Regions from separate parts of the Priestia sp. TSO9 genome, predicted to be linked through region 1. Evidence: riboswitches for the same ligand, from Rfam matches in the RefSeq annotation. Region 1 holds a riboswitch; the other holds the start of a gene.
What was found. Region 1 has a riboswitch for S-adenosylmethionine ahead of LJC66_RS19305 (BMP family lipoprotein). Riboswitches for the same ligand answer to the same signal wherever they lie in the genome.
Positions count from the first base shown of each region.

Region 2: it holds a riboswitch for S-adenosylmethionine, as region 1 does, so the genes downstream of both, LJC66_RS24920 (phosphoadenylyl-sulfate reductase) here and LJC66_RS19305 (BMP family lipoprotein) in region 1, are expected to answer to the same signal.

Region 1 is NZ_JAJEKD010000015.1:793,169-797,374, reverse strand. Features, by position in the region: gene LJC66_RS19320 (putative polysaccharide biosynthesis protein) at 1-1,436, shown strand, start outside; gene LJC66_RS19315 (hypothetical protein) at 1,450-1,818, shown strand; gene LJC66_RS19310 (hypothetical protein) at 1,908-2,066, opposite strand; SAM riboswitch class I at 2,395-2,501, shown strand; gene LJC66_RS19305 (BMP family lipoprotein) at 2,577-3,587, shown strand; gene LJC66_RS19300 (ABC transporter ATP-binding protein) at 3,670-4,206, shown strand, end outside.
Region 2 is NZ_JAJEKD010000016.1:7,218-11,423, forward strand. Features, by position in the region: gene sat (sulfate adenylyltransferase) at 1-190, opposite strand, end outside; gene LJC66_RS24915 (sulfate permease) at 243-1,322, opposite strand; gene LJC66_RS24920 (phosphoadenylyl-sulfate reductase) at 1,342-2,055, opposite strand; SAM riboswitch class I at 2,310-2,412, opposite strand; gene cdaS (sporulation-specific diadenylate cyclase CdaS) at 2,725-3,351, shown strand; gene LJC66_RS24930 (VOC family protein) at 3,449-3,832, shown strand; gene LJC66_RS24935 (potassium channel family protein) at 3,900-4,206, shown strand, end outside.

The DNA of each region.
Region 1 (4,206 bases):
GTCTTCCGCTTGCTGTTTCGAAGTATGTATCGAAATATAACGGTCTTGGAAACTACCGTGCGGGACAAGATCTGTTAAAAGCAGGACTTCTATTAATGACGATAACGGGCATAATAGGTTTCTTAGTCCTCTATACGATGGCACCGTGGCTCGCTGAACTAGTTATTAACGGAAAAGATTCCTCAGGAAATAGTCAAAAAGACGTAGTGTACGTCATCCGAATGGTAAGCTTTGCTTTAATTATTATCCCGCCTATGAGTCTATTACGAGGCTACTTTCAAGGTAACCAGTCTATGGGACCGTCCGCGCTAAGTACAATTATTGAACAAATAGTGCGAGTGTTGTTCATTTTAGTAGGAGCATACGCTGTTATTCACCTTTTTCATAGCACAATGACAAAAGCTGTTGGAATCGGTACGTTTGGAGCGTTTATTGGAGGCGTAGGGGGAATTGGGATTCTTGGAGCGGTTTATTTGAAGCGCAAGCGGTTGATGATGAAAGAAGTGAACAGCGGAAAGAATAATAAATCCGTTCCGTTCTCTTCAATGTTCAAAGAACTTGTAACGTACGCTGTTCCGTTTGTATTAGTTGGTTTAGCTATTCCTATCTATCAAAATATTGATACGTTTACGATTAACATGCTTTTTCAATCAATAGGATATGGACAAGCTAAGGCTGAAACGATTAACTCCGTCATTGGATTAGCGCAAATTTTGGTGATGGTGCCGGTATCGTTAGCGACTGCCTTCAGCATGTCGCTAATTCCGGGCATTACATCTTCTTTTGTGCAAGGAAATTTACGGGAAGTGAAAGGAAAGATTACAAAAACGCTGCAGCTGCTGTTATTTTTTACTCTTCCTGCTGCTATGGGGCTTTGTTTATTAGGAAAGCCGGTATATATGATGATTTTTGGAGCAAAAAGCAGTCCTGAAATCGGTGGAGTTGTTTTACAATGGTACGCGCCTGCTGCCATTTTATTTGCCCTTTTTACAGTAACAGCCGCAATTCTCCAAGGAATTAATCAACAAAAGAAGCTAATTTTAGGCTTGGGCTTAGGAATTGTTGTGAAGATAGTATTAAACGTACTGTTGGTTTCAAGCTTAAAAGAAATTGGGCCGGTTGTCGCGACTTACGGAGGGTATGGTGTATCGGTTATATATAACTTTTATTTAATTGAAAAATCTATTTCTTACCGAGTTCAATCACTGGGACAAGCTGCGTTTATACCTGTTTTATTAGTAAGTGTGATGTCAGCCGCTGTGATTATCGGCAATTATACTTCTCACTATTTTTTAGAAAATAAGCTGTCTGCATCTTCACTTGCAATTAGCACATCTTGTATTTCAATTGCTTTAGGTGCTGCCGTATATCTAGGACTTGGCGTCAAAACAAGTTTAGGGCAATCTGTTGTATTAAATAGAAGAAAAAGAATGTAAGGGAGAGAAAAAAGTGTCAAAACGATTCTTACTAACCGTAGCCGCTGGAGGAGGTATCATAATCTTCGGCGCGCTGGTGCTACTAAACTGGGAAAAGATGTTTGGAGACTACCGTCCCATTCAAACGGCAAAAGCCGTATTCAAATTAGAAGTGGGAAGTCAAGATGTAGCAGAGACTACGGATTCAGATGATGCTCTTCACTATATGGTGAAAAAAGGACATTTAGATGAATATATTCATATGATGAATGAAAAAGGCTATGTGTTAAAAGAAAAAGATATTGATTATAACCGACTTGTTTTTAACGATGGACAAGAGGATGAGCAAATTTACTACAAGCGCTTTGCCAAGAAGTATACGATGATTGATGGAGAAGGGTAAAAGCCTTCACTTAGAATTACTACATACTAAAATCATTAAAAGAAAACACCACCTTGCGAATAAAAGGGGTGTTTTTTAGTTAGGTTATCTTATCTTAGTTTCGCTCTTGCTATACCTGTTACGACCATACTAGTAATAAAAATAACTACAATTCCAATATTGGTCGGGGTATCAAAAAAGATTTTTGAAACCGCCAAAGCGATAATGAGTCCAATAGCTACTAGAGATAATTCTTTCATCAATTTCAACGTTAACACCTCTTAAAAAACATCACTCAGGAAAAGTCTAACATTCTTGGTAAAGTGATTTCAATCGATAGTGGATTAACAAAAGAGATGTAATAAAAGTGCTCTGCTACACATGACCCTTCTAGAAGACTAGCTGACTTACCGTAAGCGCTTTGCTAGAAAGCATACGATGATTAATTTAGAAGATTGATCTGTATTTTAGTGGACTAAAACCGTATAATCCTATCTGTTTTTAAAGTTTTTTTGTGTGAAAAAGAAAAATAATATTGACAATTGTTAAAAAACTATTAATATTGACTATATTACATAAAACAAATAGCTATTGTTTTCCTTATCAAGAGAGGTGGAGGGACTGGCCCTGTGAAACCCGGCAACCGCTGTCTATGACAGAATGGTGCCAAATCCTTAAGAACAGTATGTTCTTGAAGATGAGGAAGAGACGTTTGGTTAACGAGCTCTTCCTTTATATAAAGGAAGAGCTTTTTTTATATTATAGGGGGAGTAAGTTAAATGAAGAGATTTCTTATTTTAGCAGTTGCGCTTGTACTACTCGTAACTGGCTGTCAGTCCAAAAGCACAAAAAGCAGTGGAAGTGAAGAGAAAGGAAAGAAGCGAATTGCTCTTGTTTTACCTGAAAAGATTGGAGTTAACCCGTTTTTTCAACAAATGGATGATGGAGCAAAACGCGCTGGGAAGAAGTACAACATTGATGTAAAGACAATTGAATCTACGGACCAAGCAGCCATTGAAAGTAACTTGCGTGCTGCCGTAGCAGAAAATTATGATTTGATTATTACGTCTTCTTTTGAATCCGAAGATGCATTGAAAAAAGTAGCTCAAGAAAACCCGCAGCGTCAATTTGCGATTATTGATACAGTGGTCGATTTACCAAATGTAAGAAGCGTTGTATTCCGTGAACAAGAAGCTTCATATTTATTAGGAGCAGCGGCAGGATTAGTTACAAAAACGAATAAAGTAGGAATGGTTGCAGCTGATGATATTCCATTATTAAAAAAATGGACGGTAAGTTTTAAAGAAGGATTACAATCAACAAATCCAAAAGCAGAGTTTCTAGTAAACTATGTTGGAAGCTTCTCTGATCCAGCTAAAGCAAAAGAACTTGCTATTTTACAGGCTTCAAAAGGAGCTGACTTTATCGCCGGAGCTTCAGCGGTAGGCGACTTGGGTGTATTTGAAGCAGCAAAAGAAAAGGGTTTTTATACGGCTGGCCAAGATATTGACCGTACGGAAGTAGATCCTGAGCATATCGTTTTATCGCAGTTGAAAGGTTCTGATGCGGCTGCTTATGAAACGGTAGAAGCATTGGCAAATAAAAAATTTAAATCAGGCGTAGTGACATACGGCTTGAAAGAAAAAGGTGTTGGGTTAACGTATGTGACTCAAGACAGCAAGACGCCTCTTAATGACTTTGTAGGGCAAGATGTAATTGATCAATTAAAAGAAATTAAAGATTCAATTATTGATGGAAAAACCGTGGTAAAAGATCCGTTAGCAAAGTGAGTTGAAAAGAGAAGTCGAGTAAGGCTGGCTTCTCTTTCTTATTTTTGAAAAAATCCTAAAGCGGAAAGGAGCAATGAATAGAATGAGTGAGCTGTTGCAGTTAACGAATTTGACGAAGAAATACGGTTCATTTTTAGCAAACGATAACGTGTCTCTTACGCTGAAAAAAGGGGAGGTTCACGCGCTGGTCGGAGAAAACGGTGCTGGTAAAACAACGTTGATGAGGATGCTTTACGGAATGGAAAAGCCGAGTTCAGGAAGTGTTCAGCTGCACGGGAAATCTGTTTCGTTTTCATCTCCTGCGGATGCGATTAAAAACGGAATAGGCATGGTGCATCAGCATTTTATGGTTTTTCCTCATTTTTCAGTGGCTGAAAATATTGTCTTGGGGCATGAGCCAAAGAAAGGTCTCTTTTTCAACAGAAAGCAGGCGAAAGCAGATGTACAGCAATTAACCCAAACTTATCAAATTTCAGTGGATGTTCATAAAAAAGTAAAGCATTGCTCAATTGGGGAACAGCAAAAGATTGAAATTTTAAAAGTGCTGTATCAAGGAGCAGAAATTATTATTTTAGACGAGCCTACCGCCGTTCTTACTCCTCATGAAGTGAAGGAACTA
Region 2 (4,206 bases), on a different contig from region 1:
TTTCAACAACTGATTGATAATCTTTTTCTCCTAAAAACCCTGTAATTGGGCTGTAAGCACCAATTCCAATTAGTTCTAAATCACTTAGAGCCATGTTATCTACTTCGATTTCTTTTGTTAGTGACGTGTAGTCATATGTTGGTTGATATAAATTAATTAATTCTCCACCGTGTGCTTGAATTGTTGTCATTTTGTAAAATCCTCCTTAAATAATTAACACAATATAATAAAAAGCACTTGAATCACGCAGTCATTTTTTCTTTTTCCGACTGCAAGTTTGCTCTTTTTCTTCTAGTCGCTCTAGCTAAGCTTAGAACACCTGCTGTGGCAATGCAGCCGCTAGCTAACACCACAAATGAATATAAGTCGCTTTCAAGTACTAATTTCACAAGAACATATGAGATTACGAGTGAAAATACGGGGGATACCACCCAAACCTTTAACATTTGAATGACCACTTCACGCTGTTCTTTCGTGAATCCCGTTTTCGCTGCTCCTATTCCAATAATAGAAGACGTAGTGACCTGTGTAAGCGGTACTGGCAAACCAAAAAGTGAAGCTGCTGTAACAAGAGAAGCACCAGTACCCGAGATAATGCACCCTTCTCCTACAGAATAGCGAGTAATTTTTTTCCCGTTTGTTTCAATAACTCGGCCTCCTAGTAAAAGAGCTCCGAGCGCCACAGCCAATCCTCCTGCTATGACACCCGTTGTGGCATCCATTAATCCAGCTCCTACTAGAGGACCGACAGCATTTGCCACGTTATTCATTCCAGCTGAGAAGGCTTCAAAGAATCCCGTGGCTATAACTAAAATCGTTAAAACTCTTTTCCACTTTCCCTCTGCTTCTTTTTTATGCGCTCTGCGTTTTATCACTTTTCCAATCAAAAAAGCAATGACAAATGAAACCAGCGGAACAATAATCCAAAAAGACATGACAACTAAAAGTTTTTCCACATACAGAGATTGATAAGCTACTCCTACTCCAACAACTGAACCAACCGTTACTTCACTTGTTGATAGAGGGATACCAATTAAATTCGCGAAAAAGAGTGACAGCGTTGCAGCAGCCAGAATGATAATAACTAATTCTACTGACAGCAATTTTTCAGGTATGATACCTGAACTGATGGTTTTTACCACCTCGCCGCCTCCGATAATGGCTCCGAGCACAATACCTACAGCACAGATGAACAAGGCTACTCTTCGCTTTTTAATCGCACCGGAGCCGTATGAAACGCCCATAGCTGCTGCTGCACCGCTTGCCCCAATATTCATTGCAAAAAAAAGCGCAATGATAAAGGCAACATATAAAAGCATCATTTATTCAGCTCTTTCGTATTTAAGATTCGTGTAATCCGCATTCAACTTTTTGTGTACCTGCCCATCTTCCTGAACGTAAATCGTCTACGTTGTAGGCAGGTGCGGTACAAGGCTCACAGCCGATGCTTGGGTAGCCTTGATCATGAAGTTTGTTATATGGTAACTCATGCTTATACACATAGCGCCAAACTTCTTTCCAAGACCAATGAATTAACGGGCAGACTTTAACTTTCTTGAATTTCTCATCTTTATTAAAATAATTCGTGTTGGCACGAGATTCAGACTGCTCGCGTCTCAAACCAGAAATCCACGCATCATAAGGAGCAAGTGATTCCCTTAACGGGATGATTTTTCGAATTTGACAGCATAGGTTAGGCTGACTCTTCCAAAGCTCATCTCCATGTTTCTCAGCTTGTTCTGCAAGAGTTAAATCCGGTTTTTTTATATGAATACGCAAATCAGGAAAGCGTTCTTTAATTGCATCAATCACTTCATATGTTTCTTTAAAATGAACGCCCGTATCTAAAAAGACAATTTCAGCATCTTTTTTCACTTTTGAAATTAAATCAATTAACACGATCCCTTCAATACCAAAGCTTGATGCGTAAATAATTGAATCTCCGTAGGTATCATACGCCCACTGCAATGCTGAAAGGGCTCCTTTTGTTTCATCTTCACTGTCGAACTCTGGAAATGTATCACTCCAGTTTTCGTACGTATATAAGTCTGCCATTTTCTTCACTCCAATTCTCAGTTATCCGCGTTATCCAATAAAAAAAGACGGTTTTACCCACTAGAATTGGATAAAACCGCCTCTAGTGTGTCTAGTCAGCGAAACTATTTAATTCTTACTTTGCTTCGACGTGCTCAAAGATTTGTTTTAAGTCGGGGGTTACAGTCATTGATGTCCCTCCTTAAATTATCGCTTGCGCTATATCAAAATAAAAAGTCTTCCATATTGAAAGACTGGGTAGGCAATAAATTTTCACCTTATCTTTCAAAATGATACACACTTTGCTGGAATTAGCACCTTGCTAAGCAGGTTGCCGGGGTTCAGCGGGCCAGATCCCTCCACCACTCTTGATAAGCATTTTTTAAAAATTTTAGCATATTTAGAATATTTGTCAACATTAAAAATCATATATCCGATAAGAAAACTATACTTTAAATTCACAGAAATATCTATACTTTTATTTAAAACAACATATGTAAATTTAAACCAAATGTGAACATATCAGTTTATAAAACGCTTTCTTTTCCCTCAACTTTTTATATTCTCTTCCTAAATAAAACACAACACCTCTCTATAAAATTAATAAGGGATTTATAAGCTTTACGGATAATTCACCCACATTAGCACACATTACAGATAACACTGACTGACAGATAGGAGCTATATAAGATGGAGAGACAATCCTTTCAATTAGACGATACAATTAAAAATAATGTACGAACATATTTACAGCAAATTTCAACTGAAGCCTCTAATTTAATCAAACATTTAGATACGAGTGATCATTGTATCCTATGTGATTTTGAGGAGATGAGGAGGTTATTTCAAGATGTTCAAGCTACGGCCGCCTCTTATTACTTGCGTCATTATCTATCGCCTTATACATTTGAATATGCTGCTCTGTCCTTAGCTATTCATAACCTTTCTGAGAAACGTCACGGCGCTTTAATTGTCATTGAACGGGAACAAAATGTAGACCCTCTTATTCAAAAGGGAATGCCTATTCAAGCTCCTGTCAGCGCTACGCTAGTTGAGACACTGTTCTACCCAGGGACCCCCTTACATGACGGAGCCGTCCTAATTAGAAATAATCAGCTTATCTCAGCTGCTAATGTTTTACCTCTCTCGTCTATTATTTCAACGACCAAAAAATTGGGAACACGTCACCGTGCAGCCATTGGAATGTCGGAAAAATCGGATGCACTAATTTTAGTTGTATCTGAAGAAACAGGCAAAATTTCGTTTGCTCTTGATGGAAGCCTCTACCCTATTCACTCCAGCAAAAATATGATTTAAGAGCCCTTTCCTGATAAGCAGCCCTATCTTGACTTCTATATCCTTTCTCTTTAATATATTTCATAGTTTTTACATACTATAGATACGGGTGATGCATATGACAATTTTAAAATTTGAACATGTAGGCGTTCAAGTAAAGGATATAGAAGAATCTATTGAGTTCTATACGCAAAAAGTGGGATTAGAGCTCATCGAAACACTACCACATACCGATCCGTCTTTGAAGCTAGCTTTTCTAGGTTTAGAAGGCAATGTAATCGTAGAGTTAATTCAAGGGTATAACTCAAGCTTACCTAACGAAGGTAAAGTTCATCATTTTGCGCTGGCGGTAGACGGAATTGAAGAGGAGTTTGAGCGTTTAAAATCAGCAGGCGTTTCATTTGTGGAAGAAAACATTGTAACTTTGCCAAATGGAGCAAGATACTTATTTTTCTACGGTCCAGACAAAGAATGGATTGAATATTACGAAGTAAAAAGATAAAGATATCTTATACCTTCAGTGAAAAATGGTCATACTGTGGCTATGACTAATTACTGGAGGTTTTTTTATGATGGAATGGCTATTATTTCGACTTTTCCGTCGTTCTATTTTAGTGCGGCTTCTTTTTATTATCGGCTGCCTTGTTCTACTTTTTGGCATGCTTATACATTTCCTAGAGCCGCAAACGTTTGGGAATGTATTTGAAGGAATTTGGTGGGTTATTATTACAATCTCTACTATAGGGTACGGTGATTTTGCTCCGACCACTACGATTGGAAGGTTAGCTGCAATTATTTTAGTCCTGATCGGAACAGGATTTATTACCACTTATTTTGTTACGCTTTCTAAAATTGCTGTTTCCGCTGAGAGCGCTT